One region of the Virgibacillus kekensis genome, then DNA from elsewhere that is predicted to be linked to it. Evidence: riboswitches for the same ligand, from Rfam matches in the RefSeq annotation. Region 1 holds a riboswitch; each other region holds the start of a gene.
The links. Region 1 has a riboswitch for cyclic di-GMP ahead of ACFO3D_RS05930 (hypothetical protein). Riboswitches for the same ligand answer to the same signal wherever they lie in the genome.
Positions count from the first base shown of each region.

Region 2: it holds a riboswitch for cyclic di-GMP, as region 1 does, so the genes downstream of both, ACFO3D_RS00920 (putative bifunctional diguanylate cyclase/phosphodiesterase) here and ACFO3D_RS05930 (hypothetical protein) in region 1, are expected to answer to the same signal.
Region 3: it holds a riboswitch for cyclic di-GMP, as region 1 does, so the genes downstream of both, ACFO3D_RS00490 (prepilin-type N-terminal cleavage/methylation domain-containing protein) here and ACFO3D_RS05930 (hypothetical protein) in region 1, are expected to answer to the same signal.
Region 4: it holds a riboswitch for cyclic di-GMP, as region 1 does, so the genes downstream of both, ACFO3D_RS06995 (putative bifunctional diguanylate cyclase/phosphodiesterase) here and ACFO3D_RS05930 (hypothetical protein) in region 1, are expected to answer to the same signal.

Region 1 is NZ_JBHSFU010000004.1:326,204-333,565, forward strand. It holds gene ACFO3D_RS05910 (M20 family metallopeptidase) at 1-23, opposite strand, end outside; gene ACFO3D_RS05915 (M20 family metallo-hydrolase) at 133-1,380, opposite strand; gene ACFO3D_RS05920 (amidohydrolase) at 1,373-2,671, opposite strand; gene ACFO3D_RS05925 (M20 metallopeptidase family protein) at 2,661-3,869, opposite strand; gene ACFO3D_RS05930 (hypothetical protein) at 4,095-4,340, opposite strand; cyclic di-GMP riboswitch class I at 4,382-4,466, opposite strand; gene ACFO3D_RS05935 (hypothetical protein) at 4,612-5,085, shown strand; gene ACFO3D_RS05940 (hypothetical protein) at 5,147-5,344, opposite strand; gene ACFO3D_RS05945 (PTS ascorbate transporter subunit IIC) at 5,459-6,823, opposite strand; gene ACFO3D_RS05950 (PTS sugar transporter subunit IIB) at 6,853-7,119, opposite strand; gene ACFO3D_RS05955 (BglG family transcription antiterminator) at 7,154-7,362, opposite strand, start outside.
Region 2 is NZ_JBHSFU010000002.1:11,383-18,744, forward strand. It holds gene ACFO3D_RS00890 (PepSY domain-containing protein) at 41-784, shown strand; gene ACFO3D_RS00895 (hypothetical protein) at 836-1,321, opposite strand; gene ACFO3D_RS00900 (vWA domain-containing protein) at 1,437-2,027, shown strand; gene ACFO3D_RS00905 (GNAT family N-acetyltransferase) at 2,297-2,827, shown strand; gene ACFO3D_RS00910 (YjzC family protein) at 3,146-3,322, shown strand; gene ACFO3D_RS00915 (ZIP family metal transporter) at 3,452-4,267, opposite strand; cyclic di-GMP riboswitch class I at 4,783-4,864, shown strand; gene ACFO3D_RS00920 (putative bifunctional diguanylate cyclase/phosphodiesterase) at 4,936-7,203, shown strand; gene ACFO3D_RS00925 (hypothetical protein) at 7,329-7,362, shown strand, end outside.
Region 3 is NZ_JBHSFU010000001.1:95,523-102,884, forward strand. It holds gene ACFO3D_RS00460 (DRTGG domain-containing protein) at 1-1,156, opposite strand, end outside; gene ACFO3D_RS00465 (hypothetical protein) at 1,235-1,456, opposite strand; gene ACFO3D_RS00470 (hypothetical protein) at 1,536-2,069, opposite strand; gene ACFO3D_RS00475 (hypothetical protein) at 2,062-2,601, opposite strand; gene pilM (type IV pilus biogenesis protein PilM) at 2,617-3,525, opposite strand; gene ACFO3D_RS00485 (prepilin peptidase) at 3,538-4,290, opposite strand; gene ACFO3D_RS00490 (prepilin-type N-terminal cleavage/methylation domain-containing protein) at 4,367-4,735, opposite strand; cyclic di-GMP riboswitch class II at 4,752-4,835, opposite strand; gene ACFO3D_RS00495 (type II secretion system F family protein) at 4,879-6,078, opposite strand; gene ACFO3D_RS00500 (type IV pilus twitching motility protein PilT) at 6,082-7,122, opposite strand; gene ACFO3D_RS00505 (GspE/PulE family protein) at 7,135-7,362, opposite strand, start outside.
Region 4 is NZ_JBHSFU010000004.1:553,383-560,744, forward strand. It holds gene ACFO3D_RS06970 (tyrosine-protein phosphatase) at 1-577, opposite strand, end outside; gene ACFO3D_RS06975 (CpsD/CapB family tyrosine-protein kinase) at 770-1,465, opposite strand; gene ACFO3D_RS06980 (YveK family protein) at 1,440-2,204, opposite strand; gene ACFO3D_RS06985 (C40 family peptidase) at 2,460-3,467, shown strand; gene ACFO3D_RS06990 (aspartyl-phosphate phosphatase Spo0E family protein) at 3,691-3,855, shown strand; cyclic di-GMP riboswitch class I at 4,006-4,091, shown strand; gene ACFO3D_RS06995 (putative bifunctional diguanylate cyclase/phosphodiesterase) at 4,164-6,176, shown strand; gene ACFO3D_RS07000 (hypothetical protein) at 6,264-6,488, shown strand; gene ACFO3D_RS07005 (nuclease-related domain-containing protein) at 6,948-7,362, opposite strand, start outside.

The sequences.
Region 1 (7,362 bases):
TCTTTTGCAAAGTTAGTTGTCATGGAATCCCTCCTTTTGAATATTTTTGCCGAAAAAAAGAATGCAAATCAAGTTACAGACTATTCGACAAATTATAACGCTTATTTTACCCAGTTAATGCGTTAAAGTCAATTACAGTTCCGTTTCTATTTCAAAAAATCTTTGGATAACCTGGATACCTTTGGAAATGTCACGCATGGAGGCAAATTCCTTAGGATGGTGGCTTATGCCTTCTTTGCAAGGGATAAATAGTAATCCTGATGGCCACCTTGCTGCCATATTCATTACATCATGCCCCGCTCCACTATCCATATGAAACGTATCATAACCAAGCTCATCACAGACTGAGGAAAGTTTTTGTTGTATTACGGAGTCAAGCAGTACCGAATCGTTATCGACCAGCGTCGTAATATCAATCATTACCTGGATTTCCTGTTCAATGCGATCACAGTAAACCTTTATTTTGGAGGCGAAATCTCGTTTAAGCTGATCATCAACACTACGGATATCTATTCCCAATTCAATTTCACCGGGAATAACATTCATCACATTCGGCTTAAGCTCAATCGTGCTGACTGTGGCTACTAGAGGACTCTTGTGTATCCTGTTCAAACGAGCTGCTTCATCACTCACAAAGTTCACTAATGGGGCTATCGCAACGAATGCATCTTTTCGGTTATGCATTGGCGTAGATCCTGTGTGATTTGCCATTCCCTTAGCCCTTACTTTAAGGCGAACGGGACAGGCGACACCATTTACAATACCTATTTCCGCACGATTTTCCACTATCTGTGTTCCCTGTTCAATATGAAGTTCCATGAAACTTTCCAGCTTTTCGGCCGAAAGCTCTGCTTCTTCAATTTTACTCCAGTTAAGACCATATTCGCTTACTGCCTCTCTGACAGTTATTCCATCACTATCGGTAACTTCACCAATTTCATCCTTTTCAAGCTGCCCGGTAAGTGCTTTACTACCAATCGTGGAAACTCCGAACCTGGCTGACTCTTCAGAGATAAAACAAATAATGGCGATATTTTTTGCAGGCTGATAACCCTTATCTTTCAACGCTTTGACCGCAGCCAGAGCGCTCAGAACTCCGGCCACTCCATCATAACCTCCACCGTTCACAACGGTATCAACATGTGAACCGAGAGCTATAGTTGGGGCTTCCTTATCAACTTCCCAAACTGCCCATTGGTTTCCTGCCTCATCCTCGGAAACGGCAAGGCCCAACTCCTCGGCTATTTTACGGAATTGCGCATGGGAAGCTTTCTCTTCCGGGGAGAAACTAAGGCGAGTAAAACCCTCTGGTCTATCCATTGTGTCGGTCAGATTAAGGGCCTTAAGTTTCTCTTCAAGCCAGTCAAACATCTCAGACATCTGATGATCCGCCTCTTAAAATACTGACGAAGGTATCAACGGCGACTCCCAGCACATCCTCCTCGTAGTCAAACTGCGGATGATGGTGCGGATAATCAAGTTTAGTACCAAACAGCATATACGTTGCCTTTCCACCATGTTCCTGCACCTTATTAATCATGAAGCTGGCATCCTCTGAACCGGAAACCTGGATTTCAGGCAGTACTTCTGTAATAAGTTCACTGTTTTTGCACCACTCCTGAATCTGTGGAATCAGCGTTTCGTCACAAACAACGACCTCCGTAATACCCACCGGATCAATGATACATTCCACATCATGCATATCAGCCGCAGCCCGAATAATGCGGGTAGCTTTTTCGGCCATATAGTCCGCCACTTCCTGTGTTTCCCCACGAACCTCGATTTCCATATAACTGTCTTCGGGAATAATGTTGCGTCCACTTCCAGCAGTAAGTTTTCCGACATTCACTCGGGTCACCCCGTCATTATGGCGCGGGATACCGTACAGATTGTTAGCCGCGGTTGTTGCTGCAAGCAATGCATTCTTTCCAAGTTCAGGATGCATGCCTGCATGTGAGGAAACTCCTTTAAAGGATATATTAAACTTGGTGGAAGCAAGGAACCCTTTTGTTGTTGCTGCAATTGTTCCTACCGGCATGGATTTCACGCCAATATGTCCGCTGTAAAAACGGTGAGCATCGTCAAGCCAACCCTTGGCAGTCATTGCCCTGGCTCCACGCCCACCTTCTTCAGCCGGCTGAAAAAGTAGTGTGAAACGACCTTTAAGGCTATCGGTATTTTCCGAAATGAACTTTGCCACGCCAAGCCCGATTGTTGCATGGCCATCATGGCCGCACGCATGCATAACGTTCTTTTCATCGGAAATGAAGTTATTTTTAGTTGGAAGGTGTGACTCATCCGTTGATTCATTAATCGGTAACGCATCAATATCAAAACGAAAACCTACATGGTCGCCCTGCTTCCCGGTATCCCATATAGCAACAAGCCCAGTATTCCCGCCGCGCATTTTTTCAAGCCACTCAGCATCAACTCCCCACTTGGCTGCCTTCTCTTCATGAGCATTAATGTCTTCGGTGGCAGGCAGCCCCATACGTGCATCCGAATCCAGGGCATCCTTACCAACATGAAGGGTAAAGCCCATCGATATGAGTTCTTTTCCCAATCGATACGTAGTTATATATTCCAGAAAACCAAGCTCTGGTAGTTTGTGAAGCGTACGCCGCCATTCGACGAGCTGTGGTGCTAATTCTTTTACAAAATTACTGCTCATCATAATCGCTCCTTAATTTGTTCAGTGTATCGATTGCCACCTGGGCAAGAAAGGCGCTTCCATGTGGCAAGGCTTTTTCATTCAGTTTGAAATTCGGGTCATGGAGAGGAGCCTGGTTCTCTTTATCCTCAATCTGTGTACCGAGCCAGATAAACGCTCCGGGATATTTATGCAGGAATCTGCTGAAATCCTCCCCGGCAAGTGATGGATTGACTTGTGGCACGGCATCATCACCAAGCATTTTCGTTGCCGATTCACGGGCTACTTCCGCCCATTCAGGTGTGTTAATGGTTGCTGGATAACCTTCCAGATATTCAATTTCGACTTCTCCATCAAACGCTTGAACAACCTGATTTGTAATGGTATGGAACCGTTCTTTCAACCGCTCCCTGATCTCAGGATTATAGGTGCGGATTGTTCCTTCAAGCTCCACCTTATCCGCAATTACGTTATGCCCATATCCTCCGTTTATTTTACCAATCGTTACCACGGACGCTTCAAGCGGATCAAGGTTTCGGCTGACTATTGACTGCAAACTGGTAATCAGATGGCCAGTCATTACGACTGCATCATTTGTTAGATGGGGCATGCTTGCATGGCCGCCTTTACCTTTTACGATAATCTTGAATCGGTCGCTCGCACCCATCATTTCTTTATCTCGTATGCCCATTTGGCCAGCAGGCAAATTTGGCCACACATGCTGTCCATATATTACATCCGGCGGATAGGTATCAAAGACTCCATCATCCAGCATCCGCTGAGAGCCGCCAACCGGGGAGTTCTCCTCTGCCGGCTGAAACACCAGCAAAACTGTCCCGTGGATGTGTTCGCGCATTTTGTTCAAGATATATCCTGTTGAAAGAAGCATTGATGTATGGGCATCATGTCCACACGCATGCATTACGTTTTCATTTTTTGAAACAAAATCATGGCTGTTAAGCTCCTGAATCGGCAATGCATCCATGTCGGCACGGAGCGCAACCGTCTTACCCTGATGTCCACCTTTTATAATTCCAAGGGCCCCAGTCTTAGCGAATCCGTTTTCAAATGGGATGCCAAATTCCTCTAACTTCGACTGAACGAATTTTGACGTCTCCCATTCCTGGGTACTTAATTCCGGGTTCTGATGAAGATGTCGCCGCATTTTAATAAGATCGTCTTTTATCTCATTCATATAGGTTTGAATTACTTCCTGCATTCTACTCCCCCTCTATATAAATTTAAAATAGATTTTATTGTCGAAAAAAAGAATTGATAAATATTATATAACATGCATATTTATAAATCAATTTATTTCGGAAATCGAAGCGTGTTGGGAAATAATGGCTTGTGAATATGATGGCTGACAATCTAATTATATAGAAGGAATCCGATTTAGAGAAGTATACCTGTACAAAAATAAAAAGCACCCTATCGGTGCTTTTTATTTTTCTGTTATGTAGCTCAGTGATGCTTTCTCATGATAACTTATTTTCTTTTTTAACTTATGCTTGAATCTCTCGTCAACACATCCGGAGGCTATCGCTGATAACTCCTTCAGTCTGACCTGGTGCCAAAAATATTTACCACGATTAGAAAACTTGGCTATCGCCAATACGGCAAAAGCCTTAGTTTTACGTATGCAGGAAAGAAAGTTTATGCTCTCTATCCGCTCCAAAAACTTCTTCAAACATATCCCTCCATAAATCCCATAAATCGTAGGAGGACGTATTCGACATCTGGCTGGCATTGTCGTGAGACTTTAGCCCCTGTAGTTTTGCGTCATCACTTTTCAGTGATTTTGCCATTTCGTACGATTTATGTTGATAGTTGTATTATCGTTCAAATGGCACCAGCTTTATATAGGGATATATGCCTATTTACAATTTATCAATTCCTATAACTATAATCCACTATGGTATGATGAATACTGTACGACAAAGCAAACAATCGGAGGACTTATGAATAAATGGTTCTTTTTCAATATAGCATTGCTCGCCCTTGGTACCTGGAACGTCATTAATAAGGCGGGTGAAGGGATTCCCACACACATATTTTTCGGCTTTATGGGACTTATTTTCATTCTTTTCAACTGGACTCGCCATGCAGTATTTTCCACAATCCGAGATTCATCCGATCGGGCCAAAAAAATTAAATATGCGAATCTGTCGAAAAGAATTCTGCCTTTTCACCGCTGGATTGGCACAACCGCGTTAATCCTCATACTAACCCATGCCACTTTGGTGATTGACCTATTTGGTTTCCAGTGGCAAAATCCTAAAATTGTGAGCGGTTTGCTGACAGCTACCGTGTTGACAGCCGTTGTAACAACTGGTTGGATGCGGAGATACCGCCCTTCAATAAAGAAACGGATGACCCATTTATGGTTGGGAATATCGATGTTCTTTCTACTATTATTGCATTTGTTATTTTAATTTGAAAAAGTATATAAATAAGCAGAGCCATAGATACTGCTCTGCTTATTATTGGAGTCGCTTAATTACTCTTATTTCTCATTGATTGCTCGTTCTTCTGCTTAACTTCTTGTGCGTTCGTATCACTATAAATATTTGTACCGCGACCAACGGACGTTCTTGCAATAAATTCTTTTGCTTCATTATAAGTCAGACCTGACCGCCTGCTTTGTTCGAGAATTTCCTCGTCAGTTAATTTTCCGTTATTATTTTTGTTCACATAAAGCACCTCCATTTTATGAGATATTTAAACAATAAACATAATTTAATTACGCAGGCTCAACCTCATACAAAAAAAACCTGCTATCTGTTAAGATAGCAGGATTACTTTAGATTATGCAGCATTGGATTTTTTATTTGCTGCTGAGCTTGGTTTCCATCCAAAAAAGAATGCTACCGCTAAAAGTATAAACGTTATAACTGTGAAGACCATATTTGATTCAAATAAGCGGATAAGATTTCCTAGTACAATTCCAACTGCCCCGAAGTCCGCGTCACCGAATGTAGTACCTTCAAATCCTAATGAACCGAGTACCGGTAATAACAGTGCCGGCAAAAAGCTAATTAATACACCATTTGCCATCGAACCAAATATTGCACCTTTGCGTCCGCCAGTAGCATTTCCAAATACCCCTGCTGCTGCACCAGTAAAGAAGTGTGGCACTAAGCCCGGCACAATAACCTTAAGTCCAAGCAGTGGCAGGAAAAACATACTGATTAGCCCAGCAATAAAGCTAAATAGAAAACCAATAATTACCGCGTTGCCTGCGAATGGGAATATGGCAGGACAATCCAACGCAGGTTTTGCATTCGGAACAATTTTGTCAGCTATACCTTTAAATGCAGGGACAATTTCGCCCAGCAACATCCGGACACCGGCAAGAATAATATAAACCCCTGCTGCGAAAGTCAACCCTTGCATAAAGGCGAAGACCAAGAAGTTTTGCCCGCCACTTAATTCAGACTCGATAAAGGAAGGTCCGGCAAATCCGGCTACAACAAAGAAAAGTATTACCATTGTAAGGGAAACAGCTACTGAAGTATCCCGTAAGAATCCTAACGACTTAGGTACTTTAAGTTCTTCAGTTGACTTGGAGTTTTTGCCAACAACTTTTCCAACCGCCGCGGATACCAAATACCCCAAGGAGCCAAAGTGACCTACTGCGAAATCGTCAGAACCAGTAACTTTTCTGGTGAATGGTTGTATCATTGCTGGTGATAGTACCATAAGAGCGCCAAGTATAATAGATCCTATAATTACCAATGATACGCCTGAAATACCGCCTGTATTTAAAATCACCGCAATCATGCATGCCATAAACATCGTGTGATGTCCGGTTAAAAAGATATATTTAAACGGTGTCATTCTTGCCAAAACGATATTTACAGCCATACCAAACAACATAATCATTGCTGTTTCTGTACCAAATGATTGCTGTGCCAGTGCAACGATTGCCTCATTGTTTGGAATAACGCCATCTACTTCGAAGGCCTCATTAAACATACTGCTGAATTGACCAAGTGCCAATACAATTACATTCGCTCCAGCATTTAAAATAACAAAGCCCATTATTGTTTTCAGGGTTCCCGATACAACGTCAGCTGCATTTTTACGTTGGACAAGCAAACCGACCAGCGCAAATAATCCAACCAAAATTGCAGGGGTGCCCAGAATATCTTTCATGATTAAGTCTACCATTGCACTTTTCCTCCATTCGTTATGCTAAATTAGATATTTTTTTCAAGTGCTTCACGTAATTCTTGCTTGTCCATTAGGTTTTTTAGTTTAACAACATTTTTGCTGCCGTCATCAATATTCCCTACAATATCTTCTGAACCCAGGTACAGATCTGCCGGTTCAGATTTAGCAGAAGAAAGGTCTGTGTGTGATACATCTGCTTCCTTACCCATATCCTTAAGAATCGATTTTACGTTCATTTCAACGATCATACTGCTTCCTAGTCCATTCCCGCATACCACTAATACTTTTTTCATTTAGTAAACCTCCTGTTTTTTTTATTTTCGATAATTATTGATTAATTAACTGAAGCACATCTTCCGAACTTGCGGAATTGATGAGTTTCTCTACCTTTTCATCATCAGACAGCATTTCTGTCAGCTCTGACAAAGCTTTCAGATGTGTCTGATTATCGATTGCTGCTAAAACCACGATTAACTGTGCACGGTGTTTTTCCTGCTCGGAAAAATATACCGGCTCTCTTAACCTCAATAAGCTCA
Region 2 (7,362 bases), on a different contig from region 1:
AGGTAATCTAAACATATCAACTAATTAGGAGGTAACGAATATGAAGAAGAAAGTATTAGCAACGGTTGGAGCCATGGCGACAGCAGGAGTTATCGGATTTACTTTTACACAGTCCGGAGTGGTAAATGCTGATCCTGAATTAACAAGGGATGATATTCAAAAACAGGTCAAGGAACTTTATCCAGGGGAAATTACTGAACTTGAATTAGACAAAGAAGGCAATAAGGCAGTTTATGAAGTAGAGATAAAACTGGAAGGGAAAGAATACGAATTAAAGATTAATGGGGATAATGGAGAAGTTATCAAACTGGAGGAAAAGATAAAAGTATCCAGCAATTCATCCCAAAAGAAAGATGATGAAAAAGATGACCAATCATCCAATCAAGGGGATGACCAGCACGATGATACAAAGACCCCTCCAAGTGATGAGAATACAGTAGAAAAGAAAGATGATGCCAACGATGACGCCGACGACAATCGTAATGCAACCAGCGATGATACACCAACTAAAACGAAGACTGATAAGAAAACAATAATTGGGATGAGAGAGGCGGAGACCATTGCACTGAAAAACTTCTCAGGAACCATTGTTGAAAAAGAACTCGAAGAAGATGATGGCCGCCAAGTCTACCAAGTGGAAATCGTTAATGGTAATCGCCAGGCTGAGATTGAAATAGATGCCTATACAGGCGAAGTCCTTGTAATGGAAATCGAAACAGAAGACGATACAGAAGATGATGCAGACGACGATACAGAAGATGATACAGACGACGATAACGAATAATGGGACAGAGGGACAGGCATACTGTCCCTCTGATTTTTATAACTGTTAATATCAATATAATCCAGTTAATGGCTTCAGGCTAAAGTAGTCCAATGCCTGGTTGACATCATGAAGGTCATATATATTCTTTTCCAGGCAAAATTGAATCACCAGGTCATACGTATCGCTATCGGACAAAGAATAGCCTGCCGAGTCTAATAGTTCCCCAGTCTCTTCATACGATAGTTCCAGGGAAAACGCTAGTGCAATAACCGTATTTTTTCCGGCTTGGTAATCCGGATTGGAGCGGATTTTGGAAAAATGTCTTCGATCTATCCCAGCCCGCTTATAAACCTCCGAATCCTTGAGCCCCTTTTCATCTACGTACCTGAACAATACCTGGTTGAGGGTGGGCTTCCGATTCTTTTTAATGAAATCCTCCAGTTCTCCATGAATCGAGTCTTCCTGGATACTATAATTTATTTGTTCCTGAGGCTCCATCATGCTAAACGTTCGTTCTTCCAGATGGTCGTTAATATACCTCTCAAGCTCAATCAATAATGTTTTATCCAGAATCTTTCCCACCTCCCAAAATTGTCGCTTATCAGGCGACCACAGAAGAAATTAATCTGGTTATTATTATAACAGATTAACTTTTAGGGAGATGAATATTATGAAAAACAACGTAACTGAAATTATTTTTTTGCTTGACCGAAGCGGATCAATGTCAGGCCTCGAAAATGATACAATCGGTGGGTTTAACAGTTTTATCGAAAAGCAGTGCAAGCTGGATGGTGAAACAGTTCTTACAACTGCTCTGTTTGATCATGACTACGAGTTATTGTGGAATGGCGTTGATGCAAATCACGTGAAACTGACGGATAAGGAATATCATGTCCGTGGTACTACCGCTTTATTGGACGCTGTCGGTAAAACCATTCTGGATGTTGGGTACAGACTATCTAGAACATCGGCAAACTATAGACCAGATCACGTGATGTTTGTGATCACTACCGATGGAATGGAGAATTCTAGCAGAGAATTCACTTATGAAAAGGTAAAAGAACTGATAAAACACCAACAGAAAAAATATGACTGGGAGTTTATTTTCATGGGAGCTAACATTGATGCCGCCGAGGAAGCAGACAGTATAGGCATCGCACGGGAAAAGGCCTTTAATTTTGAGGCTTCTACAGAAGGTGTAGAGGTAATGTACGATATGGTTGCCGAAGCGGTTACGGAAAGTAGGAAAAAAATAGAATAGTATGGAGGGAAGAGAAAAGGCAATCAATTCTACCAGAAGAGAGCTGGAGAATTGGTGTCTTTTTTCTTTATAGGACTATTTTTCCGAGGTTGCAGAGGGGGATACGTATTTTAATTTTAGGCAGGCAACGTAAATACTAGGATGAAGGACGGGACGGTGAACCATGAGAAGAATTAACATGGAAGAGAGATTATCTAATTATTTGCAGGAGTTCTGAAAGATTTATTGAATGATATTATATGAGAAATCGAAAAGGAGATGAATCTCTCATGGAACTACGCGATGGTACAGATGTATTTCAATTGCGGCAGGCAAACAGGGAAGACCTGGACCGGATTCTCGAGCTTCTCGTCCAGGCAGCTGAATGGCTGCAGACCAAGAAAACGACTCAATGGGATTATTACTTAACAAATCTGGAAGATAATACGAAAGAGGTCCAGGAATCTATTAAGAATAGCGGCACATATCTGGTGGAGCATGAGGGAAAAGCAATTGCCACCATAACACTTGAAGACTCCCCAAACGACTGGGATACCGATATATGGGGTGAAGACATACATGATGATGGCGTTGTGTATTTACATAGAATTGTCGTTCATCGGGATTATGCTGGACGGGGGATAGGTAAACAGCTCATAGATTGGGCAAAGAAATTCGTAAGAGATGGAGGTGGAAAATATATCAGGTTTGATTGCCTGGGGGACAATGAAGGTCTTAACACTTATTATCAGCGCCATTATCCCTTGAAAGGAATCGCCAATATCTACGGCAAACATTGCAAATATGAATTGGAATTATAAAAAGGAGGTCCTCACAGGCCTTCTTTTTTCAATGTTATGCCAAGTGGGGTTGCACCATCGCTTTCTGTGGTGTATAAATCTGAAAAGTGTCTATTTATTTTTGTTTTTGTTGCCGGCAAAAACGGCTATAAAAATCACGAACAACGCAACTATAATGGAAGTATTCAAGTGATGAACTCCTTTCGTTGCCTGTTACATAATATTCATCCATATTACAGAAATATTAAAACAGGAAACTATTACCTGAAAAAATTAGTCGTCTTCTAAAGAGAGAATGAATATCTATGTATAAATAAATTTTATCGGAGGTGTTCTATCATGACAAATAAACAGTATAAGACTGGCGAAAAAGCGTCAGAGAGCGGCAAGTACAAAGTGGACAAACTAGTAAATGGCAACACCAGTGGCGATAATACAGAGATTGATATGAACGAAGGGGACTCTTTCCCGCCATCACCGTCAGAGAATGAAGCAGCTTACTGGGTAAAAGTTTAATTAAACGTTTGATTAGTCCCCCTCTAGTAAACATGCATGGAACACCACCCAAAGAAGACAAGTAGAAAAGCAAGGAGCTAAGCAGAGGGAACGGCTGGTTCTGTTCCGGTGCTTAGCTCCTTTTTAAGTTTATCCTAAGGCAACATCCAGGATCATCATGATGGTAAACCCAATCATCAATGCCATGGAGGCAAGGTCTTTATTTCCATTTTCCTGTGAACCGGGGATAACTTCCTCGGCAACAACAAAAATCATTGCTCCTGCCGCAAAACTTAACGCGAACGGGAGGATCGGCTCCATTAGAGTTACTGCCAGGACTCCGACCAGTGCTGCAATAGGTTCGACCATTCCGGAAAACTGACCAAAAAGGAAACTCTTTCTCCGAGACATGCCTTCTCTGCGCAATGGCATGGAAACTGCAGTACCTTCAGGAAGGTTCTGAATTCCCATCCCAATCGCAAGTGTTACCGCACCAGCAAGTGATGCGGAGGGGGACCCGGATGCAATTGCCCCAAAGGCGATACCTACAGCAAGCCCTTCAGGAATATTATGCAATGTCACTGCTAAAACCAGGAGTGTACTCCTTCGTTTTGTAGCGGGTTGGAGTCCTTCTGCTTCTTTCATTGGCAGGCCCGGGTGCAGGTGGGGGATAATTTTATCGATGCCCCAGAGGAAGATGGCCCCGAGCAGGAATCCAGAGGCTGCCGGGACCCACGCAGGAAATGAACCGTTCTCCGCCATAGCAAGCGCTGGTGATAAGAGTGACCAGAAACTTGCTGCAATCATGACGCCCCCGGCAAATCCGAGCATTCCGTCCATAAGCTTCTCATTAACTGCTTTAGTTGTGAATACAAGCGCTGCCCCTAAAGCAGTCATTCCCCATGTGAAAAGGGTGGCTATTAGCGCCTGTGTGACCGGACTTAAGCTGGTGAAAAAATCAATCATTCGTGTCATTCCCTTCTATACAAACCATATATATATAGGTTATTTCATCATCTCTAAAGTAATATATGTGTTAGCGACAAAAAGTTTCCCTTGCGAAACATATTATCCTGTATAGATATTAGTGTCAATTTTTAACCAGAACAGACATTGAGCCGCGTACTGTGTATACCCTATTCTAACTGTTGATTTGCACTGATTAATGAATTTGATGTGTGGATTGGAAGCGAGGATGTTCTGTCTGGACATTATGTAGAAGGAGAGATCTGCTTTCCTAAGAATTAACCAAAGGATATCACAGGGTAAATTCTGCCAGTAGTTATAAATATCATGACTTTTGTGGTAGGAATCGACACTTTCACTAGACCCGTATCTTACTCAAAGTATACATCATATAAGTAGGTTTGGTAGTGACCTATAAAATTAAATCAAAAGTTTAGATACATAGGCAAAAAGGATTATATTATCGGGAATCATGTGATAAAATAGTACTAGATATAAAGTAAATAGAATGATGTTTCATGAAAGGGCAAACTTATCGAAAGATAGGGACGCAAAGCTTCAGGCCTAAGGAAAAACTATGGCGGCTGAGATACCAAGGGAATTAACGCAGGTTATTTCCAGTGGAAATAACCTTTTTGTATTTCTATTTTGGAACGTGAGGGATGAATATGCTGACCACCAGACATACTGCAGTGCCCTTTTTAATTCTGGCAGTTATTATATGCTATGGATGGGCTTTTTTATATAATGAAAATGATTTTATGCGGTCAATGGGCTCTTCGTTATTCTCCATTATCGGAGGGGCTGCTAGTTGTGTCTGGCTGTTTCAGACCTATCAGCGATTAACTACCAGACTACGAGTTTCATGGTTGCTGATGAGTGTCGGTGTGCTGCTATATATAATTTCCAATTTTATCTGGCTGGTAGGGGTATTGTCTGAGGGAGTGGGGGCATATCCGGAAGCTGCCAGTATTGCCTGGCTTCTGGCTAATTTAGTTTTCTTAATAGGGCTGATTTATAAGACACATGAACTGAGCCTCAATATTCCAGGAAGTCATTACATATTTAACATTATTGTTTTTATGGTTACGGCGGCTACCATCAGTGTTCATTACCTGATTAAGCCAATTTTAAACAATACAGATGGGGCTGTGTCGGTTTCTATTTTAACGCTGGCATATCCAATCACAAACTTGAGTATCCTGTTTGTAATAACGATTCTCTATTACTTATCCCATCACAGCAGAAAAGGGAAACATCTTAAAATCCTGATTGCTGGTTTTCTATTGCAAATCGCAGGAGACACGATTTTTATAATACAAACAATTAATGGCACATATAAGCTGGGTAGTTATGTGGATCTCTTCTGGCTGATTGCCATTCTGATCATTGGGCTTGCAGGTCGCAGTGCACAGCTCACAAAAACAAATCGAAATGTGGGTATCCGACAAAATCTGAAAACCCGGGAAAATATCTTTCCTTACGCCGGTGTGATTCTTCTTATTATCCTGGTTAGCATAGATTACAATTGGGCCTTTAATGCATTAAGTATTGGATTGAGCTTAGTCTTTTTTATGGTGATAGCACGGCAAATCCTGGTGATGCGACAAAACGACGATTTACTTACCGAATTCCGAAATCTTGCGTATCATGATACCTTGACAGGGCTTAGTAACAGGACAAGTTTCCAGGAGGACCTTGATGTAGCGATTGAGACATCTAAAAAGGATTTAAGCCTGATTGGATTATTGCTGATTGATCTCGATAGATTTAAAACGGTAAATGATACACTAGGCCACCATATCGGGGATAGTCTGCTCCAGGAATCGTCCGCACGATTCCAGAAAGCACTTGGAAACCTGGACCAGATTTACCGCCTAGGTGGTGATGAGTTTGTCATCATCCTTTCCGGTACAACAAAGAGTGGCTGTGCAGCAGCTGCTGAGGCTATTCTGATTGAGTTTTCCGCCCCCTTTGTGGTTGGAGAATATAAAATTGCAGTTACCCCAAGTATTGGAGTCAGCATTTATCCTTATGATGGCTCCAATAATGGGGAAGACTTGCTGAAAAACGCAGATGCTGCCATGTACCTTGCTAAAGACAGTGGAAAAAATAATTACTGCTTTTATAATGCAGAACTGAGCAAAAGTATGGCTCGTAAGATGGAAATTGAGAGTGAGCTTCGCAAGGCTGACCGGGATAGCCAGTTCAGCATCTTCTATCAGCCGAAAATTGAACTGAAGTCCGGAGCGATTGCAGGCATGGAGGCACTAATTCGCTGGGAACACCCTAAACTTGGGGTTGTGTCTCCCACTGAATTTATTCCGATAGCCGAGGAAACAGGTCAGATTGATTCTATTGGTGAATGGGTACTTTATCAGGCGTGTCAGCAGACTGCCACCTGGCATCGTGCAGGGTATGATTCTCTTTGTATAGCTGTAAACGTGTCGGTTCGCCAATTTCAGCGTCGTGGGTTTGTTTCCACCGTAAGAAATATCCTGGAACAGACAGGATTGCCAGCACAGTATCTCGAACTGGAAATCACTGAAAGCATTATGCGGGATGTTTCGGAGACCATGAAAGTGCTTCAAGGACTGAAGAAGCTTGGAGTCAAAACTTCAATCGATGATTTTGGGACAGGTTACTCATCACTCCATATATTGAAAGAACTTCCTATCGATACGATTAAAATTGATAAGACTTTTATAAGTAATATGGAAAAGCAGGCGAACCGTTCGATGGTCAGATCAATCATAGATATAGGGTTGAATCTTAACCTTCGTGTGATTGCGGAGGGGATTGAAAGTGAAGAACAGGTTGCTATTTTAAAAGATTACCATTGTGCTCTTGGACAGGGATATTTATATTCTAAACCGATTAAAGCGGAGATGTTTGAAAAATTGCTAGCTGATAGTATTCTTTTGGCGAAGGCTTAATAAAATATATGGAAAAGGATTAGCAATTTGGAAAGCCTGCCTGATTGTTAATCCTTTTAATTTCATAGTCGGTAAAAACACTGTAATTATGTTATAGTGGTAGAAAATACAAGGGGGCGCATATGATGACCAATGAACAATTTTTAATTGTTGATCAGG
Region 3 (7,362 bases), on a different contig from region 1:
AATACACAGTCAGATTCTCGACAACGAGGTCACCTTTTTTATAGTGTCTCAACAGCCTGCTGCTTGCTTCAGTCATAAGTGCTGTAAATACCCCATTGGACAGTGTACCTAGCTGATTGGTCATCTGTGGTGTGACCTGTGCAAGAAATACGGTTGAATCTTCTTCTAGCGCCTGAATGTTACGTGAGACAATATCATCAATTGTTTCACCAATTTGTGGCTGCCGCTGAATTTGCTGAAGTGCCTTCAGGACATCCTGACGGGAAACAACCCCAAGCAGCTGCTGGGAAGGATCTACTACCGGCACTACTTCTATCCCTTCCCAAACCATCATGTGGGCAACATAGGCAAGTGAGGTTCGCCCCTGTACGACAATTGGGTTTCGTGTCATAACTTTTTCTACTAGGATGTCCCGGTCTTTACCAAGGACATCTTTAGACGTAATCATTCCTGTTACCCGCTCTTTTTCGTCCATCACAGGATAACGGGTGTGGGATGATTGCTCACTTAGCTCATACCAGCGGTGCAGGGGATCTTTAGCATAAAGATAAAAGGATTTATCATATGGTGTAAAGATATCGCCGACAGAGACTATTTCCTTTTTGATCAGTTGATCGTAAATTGCTCTGTTAATCATTGCTGCAACCGTAAAGGTATCATAGCTGGTCGACATGATTGGCAACTGTTTTTCATCTGCCAGCTGTTTAATCTCCTCGGAAGTATCAAAGCCACCTGTTATCAGGACAGCCGCACCCTCGTTTAGTGCTAGCTCATGGGCTTTTACACGGTTGCCCACGATAAGAAGCGACGCTGCTTCTGTATAACGCATCATCGCATCAAGCTGCATAGCGCCGATAACAAACTTGTTCAGTGTCTTATGAAGTCCTTCCCGTCCTCCAAGGACTTGTCCATCGACAATATTAATTACTTCAGCGTATGTCAGCCGTTCAAAGTTTTCTTTTTTCTTCCGCTCAATACGGATAGTCCCAACTCGTTCAATCGTGCTGACCAACCCTTGGTTTTCAGCATCCTTTATTGCACGGTACGCCGTTCCCTCACTTACATTGAGCGTTTTGGCAATTTGCCTGACAGAGATTTTATGACCAATCTCCAATGATATTATGTGCTGCAGAATCTGCTCGTGTTTCGTTGCCATACCGTTCACCGACTTTCAACTGTACTAGTCTTATTATGTACAGACTATTATACAGTTGATACAGCAAAACCTCAATATCTATGCCCTTTTTCGGACCCCTGTCCTATCCTGTTCCATAACTGGAGGTGGGGTCATACGCAAAAGTGTTGCAAAATTTGCTCCGACTACAAGCAAAAGGAACACCAACCATACACCCCAGAAAATCAATTCAGCCTGTGTTGCAGCCCCTGGAATCATTGGCCAGGCTGTATAGAGAAAAAATCCAGCTAAAAGTAAACGTAAAATTGCGTAATGACGCATGTCTATCCCTCCTCAAAATATCTTATGAGGAATCAGGTGAAATAAGAACTTTCTACGCTTCTGATACTAGAAAGAGCAGTTACTCTGTATAAAAAAATCTGAAAGTGAGTGTAAGACCAACATTTTTCTCTTTCTGCTGGATATTTATCGTCTCAATCTGGATTAGCCGATCAGCAGCACGAAGCCCTTCCATAAAACGATTGATATTCATAAGCGAACGTGATGAAGCATCCAGCAAATAAGTCACTTCCTGGAAAGTTGATTCCTTATTTTGCTGCTGTCCAGTAAGTTTGATCCCAGATTCTAAGTAGTCGATTGTCACATTAGCTGTCCCGGCAATTTTTTGTAGTTCCAGCAAGACATCGTCGGTTTTCTTATCAGCAGGTACTTTTGCGCGGACCTTTTTCACATTTTTATCTTCATTTTTTTCATTCACTTTAGTTGAAAGCCGCTCATACTGCTTTTTATATAATCCTAATTGTTTATCAAGTGAATTAACTTCAGTTTTCATTGGTGTTATAAACAGAAGGTATAATCCTAAATATAGAATAACCAACGCAATTATGACACCTGTAACCATGTACAAATTCTTTCTGGTGAATCCCTTAATCACGTTCGGCCAACTCCTTCCCCAACGCCTGCGTATCAGGCGTGACTGTCAGAGTCGCATGGTAGAATTCACCGGTTCTTACAACACTCGTTAACTGAATATCATTGATGTAAACCTGGTCCCCCATTGTACCGATATACTTAGCTATTTGTTCAAGTTCTGGAAATTTGGCCATCACTACAAGTTTCTTTTTTGAGGAATCATAGTTAATTAGTTGCCCGGGATTCTCCAGTAAACCAGTTACCTTTTTATAAAGGGTCAGGTTGTCTGGAAGAGCCGACTCCATGTCCGCAATATTTTTCTTAAGCTGATAAATATTTATTGCTTCTCTATCTGAATCCTGCTGGTTGATAAGCTTAGACTCTATCTCTGCCAATGCCAACTGTTTATTGTCAGTATCGGTTTGATATGTAACTTTCTGATAGAAAAAAATAGCAGTTAAGAGCACAAGGAAGATTATTAACAGGGCAACAGTAATAAGGTTAGTAGCAGTCTTTTTAGGTTGTTTTTCAAGGAAATTAATTTCTGTATTCATAACTACCACCCTTTTTTAATCAGGTTTTATTGACAGACCAAGAACATCGGTATATTTTTCTGCGAACTTTTCATGATTGAATGTATAAACGGGTAACGGAACAGTATCGATAAGTTGTTCTTTAGCCTCATTTAGGAAAGAGAAATCACCGGATAGCAACAACTGATTAATTCTGGATTCACCTTTTGTTATGGAGTACTGATAAAAATCGATGATCCTGTTAATTTCAATAAGATGCTCGCTGATAATCTGCATGGCATACTCTTCTGTCAGTTCCTCTTTACTAGTTTCTACCTTCATATATCGGGTAAAAATAGCTTTATGCTGCTGAAAGGCAGTTAGCACAAGGGAATCCTCATTCCAGTGAATTAGCAATACATGATTTTCCCCCGGCTGAACTGCATTTTTAAAATAATACCGGTAAACAGATAATGACGTAAGATCGGCGCCTGTTGGTTTCAATCCCGCATCCTCAAAAGACACTTCAAAGGCATGCAGTTTATCCTTTGGGTAAGCAAACAGCAATGCATCCCGACTTTCCCCGTTTGCCTCCAGAAACTCGGTAGCGATCGCTGGATTAGCAAATGGCAGATAAAAACTGTTGCCAAGCTGTGTTCTAATATACCCCGAAGACTCCTCCTGGGTCAGCGCAGAAGGGATTTGGACCTTTCTTATTACGACGGTATCATCCGGAATGGCAAAGTGGAGCTTTTTCCGTTTCCATTTGTGGGTTTGGACAAGATCCTCAATTATTTTATAGAAAGCAGATTTGTCCACAATTGTACCGTCCTTAATAGTACCAGCAGGTAGTGTAATCTCCCCATGCGATGTAATCCCCTCGGTTGAAGGGTTCTTACTATACGCGTATCTTAAGACCTTGTTTGTTATCACGATATTAACTCTGCCCTGATTTAAAAAGTTCATTGTGTCACCTGCCTAACTGAAATTAAAATACCAATCTATCAAAAAATCACCGTAAAAATATGTAATGATCGTACCAACAACTATGTAGGGACCAAAGGGGACCGGCTGTTTTCGGCTAATTATTTTTAATGAAAGCAATGCTATTCCAATAATGGCTCCAATCATACAAGAGAGAAAGAAGGCCAACAGAACTTCTTTTACTCCGAGAACCAGACCTATAACTCCAAATAGTTTCATATCTCCGCCGCCCATCCCGCCTCGGCTTATAAGAATAATAACTGCAATAACAAGAGCACCGGTTAAACATCCTGCTGCCGCTGACCACCATGGATCAAAGGGAACGATCACTCGCATAATGAGGAGTAACGGAAAGAAGAACAGCAAAACCTTATTAGGGATAAGCATATACTTTATATCTGTAACCAAAATAATTATTAGCATGGACATCAGGAGAATTGCGGTAACCAGCTCAGGATTGAATCCGATTTTAACATAACTTATTGCAAATAAAACGCCGGTTAATAGTTCGATTGCTGGGTATATGTATGAGATGCTCGCTTTACAGTGTCGGCATTTAGCCCCCTGGATTGCATAGGAGAGAAGCGGGATATTTTCATACCATGTAAGCTGATGTTTGCAGTTCAGACAAATTGATCTATCGTTTGCAAATGGAATATTTTTTGGAAGGCGTAATCCTACTACGTTGAAGAATGAGCCGAAAATCAGGCCCATGAGGAAGAAAAAGAATGTTAGAAGGGTTTCCATGGTTGTTGCTCCTTGATAAAAATATAGTAAATTTTAAGAAAACGCCCTGCAGCATTGAAGCAAGGCGTTGTTATCATTATTGAATGAATTCAAATTCCGCACTACCATTATCCAGAATAGTTACTTTTACTTTTTTTGATTCATCATAAGGTTTATCTGTACCTGGAACGTCTGGTATTTCTTCTAAATATCCTTCGTCGTGTAGTGTTTTTAAAGAATACTCATCGCTAGCAGATTCTACGCCACTAACATGAGCCAACCTAGCAGCATTCTCAAACAACTCAGCATTCGCCTGTTCTGCTTTTGTCTCTGAATCACTGATTACATTCCCTACCGCCGGTACCGCAATCGCCAAAATAATAGCAAGAATAGCAATCACAGCAAGTAGTTCCACCAGGGTAAAACCTTTTTCTTTTTTCACCAGCTTCTTTATACTTCTTAACATAAATACCGCTCCCTTATATGTATTCGGCCGGTTGCACTACTCACTCCCGTCTGCCAAAGTGCCCAAATAGAGGCAGACGTTCACCGTATCCTACTTTTTTCCTACTTTCATTATAATATATTCATAGATAGATATCTACAAGATTATTGAATATTTTCAAATAATGAAAACATCGGTATGACCACCGCGGTTATTATCCCACCTACTAGAACAGTCAGGATGATTATCATAAGCGGTTCAATCAATGTCTTAATCCGTGCTGACAACTGCTCAACTTCTTCTTCATAAAAATCAGCAGCTTTCTTTAACATCTGATCTAGCGTTCCTGTCTTTTCTCCAATTTGTATCATCTGGACAACCAGTGCTGGAAAAGCCCAGTGACCCATCATTGGCGTTGTCAGAGATTCGCCCTGCTCCAGAGAACGTCTGGACTTAATCAAAACTTCCCGGATAACACGGTTTCCCACAACTTTTTCAGTAATTTCTACTGATTGCAAAATTGGCACGGAACTGTTGGCAAGCGTGCTTAGCGTCTGTGTCATTCGGACAAGTGCACCCTTATGGACAAGAATACCGAGGAACGGAAACTTCATTCGAATTCTGTCTATCCGAAAAGCGAAAGCCTCTTTTTGGATAAGATACCTATAGATAGCTACACAAAGGATTCCAACGATAACCAACACCCACCAGAACGAACCGACCCATTCACTTAGATTAAGCACAAATTTTGTGTACGGCGGTATTTCTTCCCCAAAAGAATTAAACATACCAACAAATCTTGGCACAATATATACCAACAGAAAAATACTCAGTAACATTGTTACAATGCCTACCACTGACGGATACATCAAAGCCGAAACGATTCGTTGCTTATTCCGGTACTCTCGTTCGTAGTAGTCCGCCATCTCGCTTAGAATTTCATCCAGCTTACCGCTTGCCTCCCCTGCGCGTATCATATTGACAAGGAGCTCAGGAAACACTTTGGGGTGCCGCTTTGCTGCAGTTGACAAAGCCTGTCCTTGGTCGAGCTGTTTATCAATATCAACCAAAGCCTTTTTAAGCACTTTATTCTCTGTTTGCTTGATCATTGTTTTAGTGGAATCAGAAATTGAGATACCGGCATGGATTAATGTAGCATACTGCCTAAGGAAAATAACAAAGTCTTTCACCTTTACTTTTTGGGATAAATTAATGTCTTTGTTCCATGGTTTCGTTTCTGTCAGCTCTACAATAATCAAACCTTTTTGCTCCAGCTCATTTAGAGCTATCTGCCGGGTATCTGCATCAATTTTCCCTCTGATTTTTTGTCCAGCATTATTTCTTCCACTGTATTGGTAATTCATGTCCTACATGCCTCTTTCCTGCATGAAAGGTGACGCTGTTTCATACGTGATTATATCCTGTTGTAAGAGACGTTTCAAATCCATTTCCAACGTGTGCATTCCTTGTTCTTTAGATGTTTGCAGCACATTCTGGATTTGATAAAGCTTGTCATTGCGAATCAGATTTTTAACCGCATTCGTGTTCATTAAAATCTCAGTTGCTATATTGCGGCCTTTATTATGTTTAGTAATCAGTAATCGCTGGGAAACTACGGCTTTCAGTATTGTCGCCAACTGGATACGAATTTGAGTTTGCTGCGCCGGTGGAAACACATCAATTATGCGTTCAATCGTCGAGACTGCATCCGAAGTATGTAACGTACCAAGCACAAGGTGTCCAGTTTCAGCAGCGGTAATGGCAGTTGCTATCGTTTCTAGATCCCGCATTTCTCCCAACAAAATAACATCAGGGTCCTGACGCAAACTCCCCCGTAAGCCATCGGCAAAACTGGTTGTATCAAATCCAACCTCCCGCTGGTCGATGATAGAGTGCTGATGACTATGGATATATTCAATGGGATCTTCAAGTGTAATAATATGCCGGCGCATTGTCTTATTCATATAGTCAATCATCGAGGCAAGCGTTGTGCTCTTGCCGCTCCCGGTCGGTCCCGTAACCAAAACGAGTCCCTGTTGATAATTAACAATCTGCCTCGTAATGGCAGGTAAGTCTAAATCCTCCATTGAAGGAATTGTGGTAGGAACAATCCGGATTGCGAGCGATAATTCTCCGCGCTGATAAAATGTGTTTATCCTGAATCTGGACAACCCACTAATCCCATACGAGAAATCAAGCTCCCGATTTTTTTCAAGCTTACTCCAAAGCTGTTCAGGAATGATTTCCTTTACAATTTGTCTAGTGAAGTCAGGTGCAAGCTTTTCGCCTGGCTGTTCAATCAATTGACCATTAACCCTGAAGATGGGAGCTTTCCCGATTGTTAAATGCACATCCGACGCTTTTTGGTGAAATGCCTCCCTCAACCATTTATCAAATTGTTCTTTCATAGAAATCTCTCCTTACAGACTGATTGAGACCTGCATGATCTCCTCTATAGTTGTCAGACCTGCCCTCACCTTCTCAAGCCCATCCTCCATAAGAAATGCCATACCTTGTTCTTCGGCATAATCCCTGATTTCTTTTAATGGCCTATTATTCAGCAACATACTTCGGATTGTTTCATCAATCACAAGTACTTCATGAACTGCCAGTCGGCTACGGTATCCACGCTGATGGCAGCTGCTGCA
Region 4 (7,362 bases), 230 kb from region 1:
CGATAAAATGCGTAAGGTTCGCGTCAATCAGCTGATTGGTAAAACGCTGGATTTTCTTTCCTCGTAATCCTAGCAGGTTCGCGGCTGTTATCTGAGTTAGTCCGCCATTTTTAACAATCCGGTAAAGCTTGTCCGGATTTTCAAGCAGCTCCTGATTACGTTCAGGATGCACGATAACCGGCTTATATCCGGCAATCTGCATATCAAACAACAGCTGTGTTGTATACTTGGGAACCTGCAGTGATGGCAATTCCACAAGTACATAGCCGCTCGTCCGGTTAAGCGACAGCACCTTGTCATTTTCCAAATCATTAAGAAGGTCTCCGTAAATCCGAGTCTCCTGTCCTTCCAGCACTTCAACTGGTATGTTTTCTTTTTCAAGCTGGCCATTCAATGCTGTGACAGCTTGGGCAATATCATTTCCAAAATTGTTATATGTACCATTGTTATGATGCGGGGTGGCGACGATTTTGGTGATTCCCTCTTCGGCTGCCTCCTGGGCCATTACAATACTTTCAGTAACTGTTTTCGCTCCGTCGTCGAGACCGGGCAATATATGGCTATGGATATCTATCATTCTAGCTCCCCCTGTAGGTCATATTTCCTATTGATGTAGTATACCAACACAAGGGTCGAGAATGAAACCACTTAACGTCATTTAAAAGTCACTTTATACTTACAAAAGTCATAGTTTCGAATTTTTTAGACAAATTGCGACAAAAGAAGACCCCTTTTCACATAAAGGAAAAGGGGGAATTTAATGTGTCTATTATTTTCCATAATAGTAATAATAGTTTGCTTCTTTCTTATTTCGGTCGTTTAAAACGGTACCCAATATTTTCGCTTTTGCTGTCTGAAGTTGTTCAATTGCTTTTCTGGCAGCTTCCTTCTCCGTTTGTTTAGAACGTACTACAAGAAGTGCACCATCAACTATATTTGCTAGAATCTGTGCGTCCGCAACTGCAAGCACCGGGGGAGTATCAAATATTATAATGTCATATGATCTACGGGTAGCATTCAGCAGTTGATTCATCCGCATGGAAGCGAGTAATTCGGATGGGTTTGGTGGTATTGGACCACATGAAATCAGGTCGAGGTTATCGACTTCACTTGGGACAACTATATCCTCAAGTGCTGTTTCGCCAACCAAGACATTACTAAGCCCTTTTAGGTTGTCCAGTCGGAAAGTGTAATGAAGGGTCGGCTTCCGAAGATCCCCATCGATTAATAGAACTTTTTTTCCTTGCTGTGCATAAACCACTGCCAAGTTGGCGGTTGTCATAGACTTTCCTTCACTTGGACCAGAAGAAGTTACAAGCATTGTTTGCAGCACCTCGTCGGGTGAGGAGAACTCCAAGTTTGTCCGCAATGTCCTATACTGCTCCGAGATTGGAGAGCGCGGATTAAGGTTGGCAATCAGATGCCGCATCTTATTATTCCTAGACTGATTTTTTTTGCGCGCCATCTAATCCACCCCTTCTTCTCGATTGTGATGTTCCCGGAAAGGGACCGCTCCGAATATCCTCATCAGACACGTGGGTGATTACACCGAGCACCGGTACACCAAGTTCTTTTTCAATATCTTCTTCCGTCTTAATCGTGTTATCAAGATATTCGATTAGGAATGCAATCCCCACGCCTGCCATGGCACCTACTACTATAGCAATAGCAATGTTCAGTGGTGGGTTCGGGCTGACTGGTGATGGATTCGCGTCCAATTCTGCTTCTGACAGAATATGTACGTTGTCCACGTTCAACAGTTCCGGAATCTCCTGTTGGAAAGTGTTGACCGTGGAATTGGCAATATCCACAGCAAGTGCCGAGTCAGGATCGGTGACTGTTACTGTTACAACCTGCGAGTTTTCAGCACTGGAAACGGCGATTTTATTACTGAGCTGACCAGCTGTATAACTGAGATCCAACTCGTCCACTACCTGCTCCAATATCCTAGGACTTTTAATAATTACATTATAAGTATTAATAAGTTCCACGTTCGTCCTGATATCATTTACACTGTACTGGGTTGCGGTATCCTGTGGCTGCTGATTAACCACAAACATTGAGCTTACTTCATATTTAGGCGTTAATATGAAGTAACTAACAACTGCCGCGATAACTGCCGCAATAACTATTAAACTAATAATCATTAGCAGGCGCTTCTTAATCACCTCAAATATTTCCTTGAGGGAAATCGTTTCTTCCATATAGGCTTACCTCCAATTTTCTGGGTAATGATCCATGCTGTATGTATGCTATATTATTTATTTCGACATCATAACCGAAATTATAACACATATAAAGGAAATGTATTAGCTTTTTTTGAAAATTTAATAGACAGAATACCCCTATATATTACACCAATATTACAATCATTACATTTCCATTATTCACCTATTCAGGGATACTTGTCCATGCTATACTCAGTTCATATTAAGTTTAAGGGGAGAACACGAGAAAATATGAATAAGAAAATTTTTATGTCCGTAACAGCAAGTGCAGTCATCGCATCAGCTTTTGTAGGTACCGAACAAGCAGAAGCAGCCTCCTATAAAGTAAAGAGTGGAGACTCATTATGGGGAATCGCTCAACAATATAACACTAGTATATCGCAGCTTAAATCTATTAATGGCCTATCGGGCAATATCATATATCCAAACCAAGTTATCGAAACATCATCAAACTCTAATTCTACTACTACATCATCTAACACATCGAACGGAGCCACCTATACAGTTGTCAGCGGTGACACGCTAAGCGAAATAGCCCGCAATCACAACATTTCACTTTCCCAATTAAAGAATTGGAACAACTTGAATTCACATTTAATCTATCCAGGAGATAAATTAACAGTTTCCAAGAGTGGATCTTCAAGCTACAGTGCACCTAAGCAACAAGTAGCATCATCAAGTGTTTATACTGTACGCGCAGGGGATACTCTATCCGGAATTGGTTCACGCCACGGGGTTAGCGTTTCAGACCTTAAGCGTTGGAATGGATTGAGTGGAGATCTAATTATCGTTGGACAGAAATTGAATGTTGGAGGATCTTCTTCTAACGTATTTTCAGGTTCAACTGGCGGAAGCTCACAAACGTCCAATGTAGACTATAACGTTAGCAAACTTGTAAGTTCAGCTAAAAGTGTAGTTGGTGTTAACTATGCATGGGGTGGCGACTCTCCAGCAGGATTTGACTGCAGTGGGTTCATCTTCTGGGCATACAACCAGGCAGGTATGGATCTGCACCGTACTTCAGCAGCTGGATATTACACCAAATCATTCAGCGTGAGCAACCCGCAAGTAGGTGACCTTGTATTCTTCGAAGGTACTTACAAAGCAGGAATCTCACATATGGGTATCTATGTAGGAAACAACAAGTTCATCCACGCATCATCTGATGGCGTGCAAATGACCAGTCTAAGCAACTCATACTGGAGCAAACACTTTGCAGGGTACAAGCGTTTCCACTAAAATAAGATTACGAGATAGCATCCGGTGGCAGCCGGGTGCTTTTTTGTGTTGTTAGTAGGCATATACCCAGGGTGTTGGAATGTTAAACATGGTGAGTGAAATTTTTTTGTTTATTTATTGTTTTATTGTCGTTAATTTTATTGACTAATATAGTATTATAGGACTATAATACAGTAATATTTTACCATTATATAGCTAAATAAGCTAAGGAGAAAGAGTGAGTATGCAGGATAAAAACGTGCTTAATTTGCAGGAAGTCATTTATATGAAAAGAAAGAAACTGGTTAAGACAGCCGACAAGCATGGGATTGCGAGTAAAGACACATTGAAGTGCAGTCAGGAACTGGACAAACTTATAGTAGAGTATCAGAAGTATTTGGCAAACTAGATTAACATCGCCCTTTAAAGTGAACCTCTTGAGGTTCACTTTTTTATTGAGAAGGCGTTGGGTTGTTATGTGTTCCGCGCCTTAGAAGTTTCACCTATTTAAAATTTCATTACTTATTGCCGATAATACATTTATAGTGAAAAATAACTAGAACGATAATGGCAAACTTATCGAAAGGTAAGGACGCAAAGCAAAGGACCTAATGCATTTTATGCAATGGTAGCCCTGCTGCCGGAGAAGACGCCCTAGGGGTGAACCTTATTTTCTTTGGTTCACCCTTTTTTATAAAAAAAGAAAGGTGACGCACAATGATAAAATTTCATATCAGGCAAATCCCTGCCCACGTTTGGGTAATCAGTATTTTATTATTATCCCTCTCGCTCTATTTTGAATTATTTTCCAATACTCCGCGGACGGGGACTTTTTGGGTGATTAATTTAATTTCCGTGACCCTGTTCTCCTATCATTTAGGATTGGTAGGCGGAATCGCTGTACTCTTATTAATATTAGGCGTACGAATCGGTGTAGATTTTCAAACCTTTTCTTCCCTCAGCACTACTTATATCATCCGGGCACTGATCGTTAACTCTATTGGATTTATCACATCAATTTCGATTGGCTATCTAGCAGGGAAACTCCGATCCAAAGAGAGGAAAATCAGGGAAATTTTCAGTAATAATGACATCACCTTCTGGACACGAGATTTGATTACTGGAAAAGTTACGGTTTCGGAAGGGAATGCCGAGGTTTATGGGGTTTCTCGCAAAGAATTCGAAAAAAAACCAGATCTTTGGAAAGAGCAAATCCATCCAGAGGATTTACCAATCCTATTGAACGCAATTGACAAACAAATGACAGGGGAAAAGACTTCTATTGTTTACCGAATTCACCGTGCGGATGGAGAAATCCGGTGGGTCGAGGACCGTGGTACACCGGTGTTTAATAAAAAAGGCGTCCTCACTAAGATTGACGGCGTTATATTTGATGTGACTACATCCAAAATTGCTAAAGATCAAATGAATAAAATGGCATATCGTGATTCGCTAACTGACCTTCCAAACCGAAACTGGTTTCAGAACTACTTACAAACTGCTTTGGAAAAGCATTCAACTTTAGCGGTAATGTTTATTGACTTTGATAATTTTAAGCGAATTAATGATACATTTGGTCACCGTGCAGGGGATTTCCTACTGCGGCAGATTGCTAACCGTCTACAGTCGTGTCTACGTGAGGGGGATATTGTATCTAGACTTGGTGGCGATGAATTTCTTGTTCTAGTAGAGAATGCAGAGGTTAATGAGGTTATTGAAATTGCTGAGCGTATCATCCGTGAAATGAATGATCCGTATACGGTGGAAGGGACAGAAATTCTTGCAACGCCAAGTATCGGTATAAGTCTTGCTCCGGAGAGTGGTAATGATGCAGAAAGTCTGATTGAAATGGCAGATTTCGCTATGTATCTTGCTAAAAAACGCGGTAAAAACAATTATCAATTTTACAATGATGAACTGAATAAGCAAATGAAACGCAGGACACTGCTGGAGACGCGACTACATAAAGCGATTGAGAACGAGGAGCTGGAAGTGTACTATCAGCCACAAATAAGATTAAATACCGGTTGCCTTGCCGGTGCCGAAGCACTGTTGCGCTGGGAGTGTGATTTAGGAAAAATCTCCCCTGAAGAATTTATTCCGATTGCCGAGGATAATGGCCTAATTATCCCAATTGGTGAGTGGGTACTGCGGGAGGCTTGTAAGCATTTGAAACGTTTTAACAAGAATGGAATGAATGGGTTCCCTATTTCCGTAAATCTTTCGACTAAACAGCTGATGCACCCGACTATTGTCGACCGGATTAAGGAAATATTGTTTGAGGAAGATGTTAAACCCCAAATGATCACTCTTGAAATTACGGAATCAGCTCTTCTTTTCTATGAAGATGCCAAGCAAAACATCACCGAATTACGTTGTCTTGGCGTAGGAATTTCTCTGGATGACTTTGGGGTCGGATTCTCTTCCTTAAGTATGATTAAAAATATAGAAGTGGACGAGTTGAAAATTGACAAATCATTTTTAAATGATGCTCTAGAGAATAAGCGTGTTCGTTCATTGTTAGAGACTATCATCCAAATTGGAAAAAATCTAGAAGCCAAAGTCGTAATAGAGGGTGTAGAAACTGCAGTGGAAATGGAATTCCTGATGAAACAACAAGTGTATGGTCAAGGGTATTTTTACAGCCGGCCCCTTACCGTGGGAAAATTTGAGCAGTGGTATAATGCCTTTTACAGGAAAGAAAAGGAAAATAGACTCATTGAAAAATGAGTTAATAGTATGGTTTAATATATTCAACTAAGGGAATCAGCACTTTAACGAACAGTGGTGAATTGTACAGAGAGAGTGAGGGGCCCTATGAAACATATTTTAAAAGTTGCAGAAGAGTATGATTTGAACCTGATTGAAATGTCCATTCTGGTTGAGTTGGACGAGAAATACCCTCGTACAGTCGAAATTGAGGAAGTATCCAGCAATCCGAAAATTGAAAGGAACATTGTTAACCTAGTCGATAAAGGCCTTGTTGAAAAACGCTGGCACAAATACAGGGTAAAGAAAGAAAACCTATATGAGAAAGTATAGTATTAAAGGACATGCAGCCTTGGCTGGATGTTTTTTGTTTTGAGGAGGGGTTGATTGACTGTTTGGCTTGCTCGCTCGACTTTGGGGTATGCTCGCTCGACTTCGGAGTGCGGTCGCTCGACTTTGGGGTGTGTCCGCTTGACTTTGAGCTGTTCTCGCTCGACTTCAGAGCGCGGTCGCTCGACTTTGAAGCGTGCTCGCTCGACTTCAGAGTGCGGTCGCTCGACTTTGAAGCGTGCTCGCTCGACTTCAGAGTGCGGTCGCTCGACTTCGAAGCGTGCTTGCTCGACTTCAGAGTGCGGTCGCTCGACTTTGGGGTATGCTCGCTCGGCCTGAAGGCGTTATCGCACTCTATCTTCTTATCCACACTCTTTTATTATGAATATACTTCAATCCACTTTTTAACAGCAACCTGGTGGCAGTATTTCGAGACTTAAGTTGTAAATGCGCATGCATTCTCTATTCGTCATATAGGGTTTTCACCAATAATAGATAATCCGATAATGCACTGAGGTGAGCTGTTTTTGAGTAGTTATCACATTTATCGCAATGCCAGCTTCCATATATCCGCTCCATTCCCAGCTTTCCACACTCAGGACAAAACACTCCAGGCATTAGATCAGTGGGCTTTATATTGTATTGCTTGATACTATTCTTATCAAATGTGCCACAGAGATTAAGAATATGGTTTCCTATTTTTCTGTGTGATAGCTTGCGATATCCTTCCTGTTTCAGTTGCTGTTCTTTTTCCAAAATCATTGATGGGACTCGAGCTCCGTGAGCTACTATTTTGCTGAGGGATTCGGTGTCTCCTATAACCTTTATTACGGTGGATGGCTCGCTTATTGCGATTAAGCAGAAAATAGGGATATTA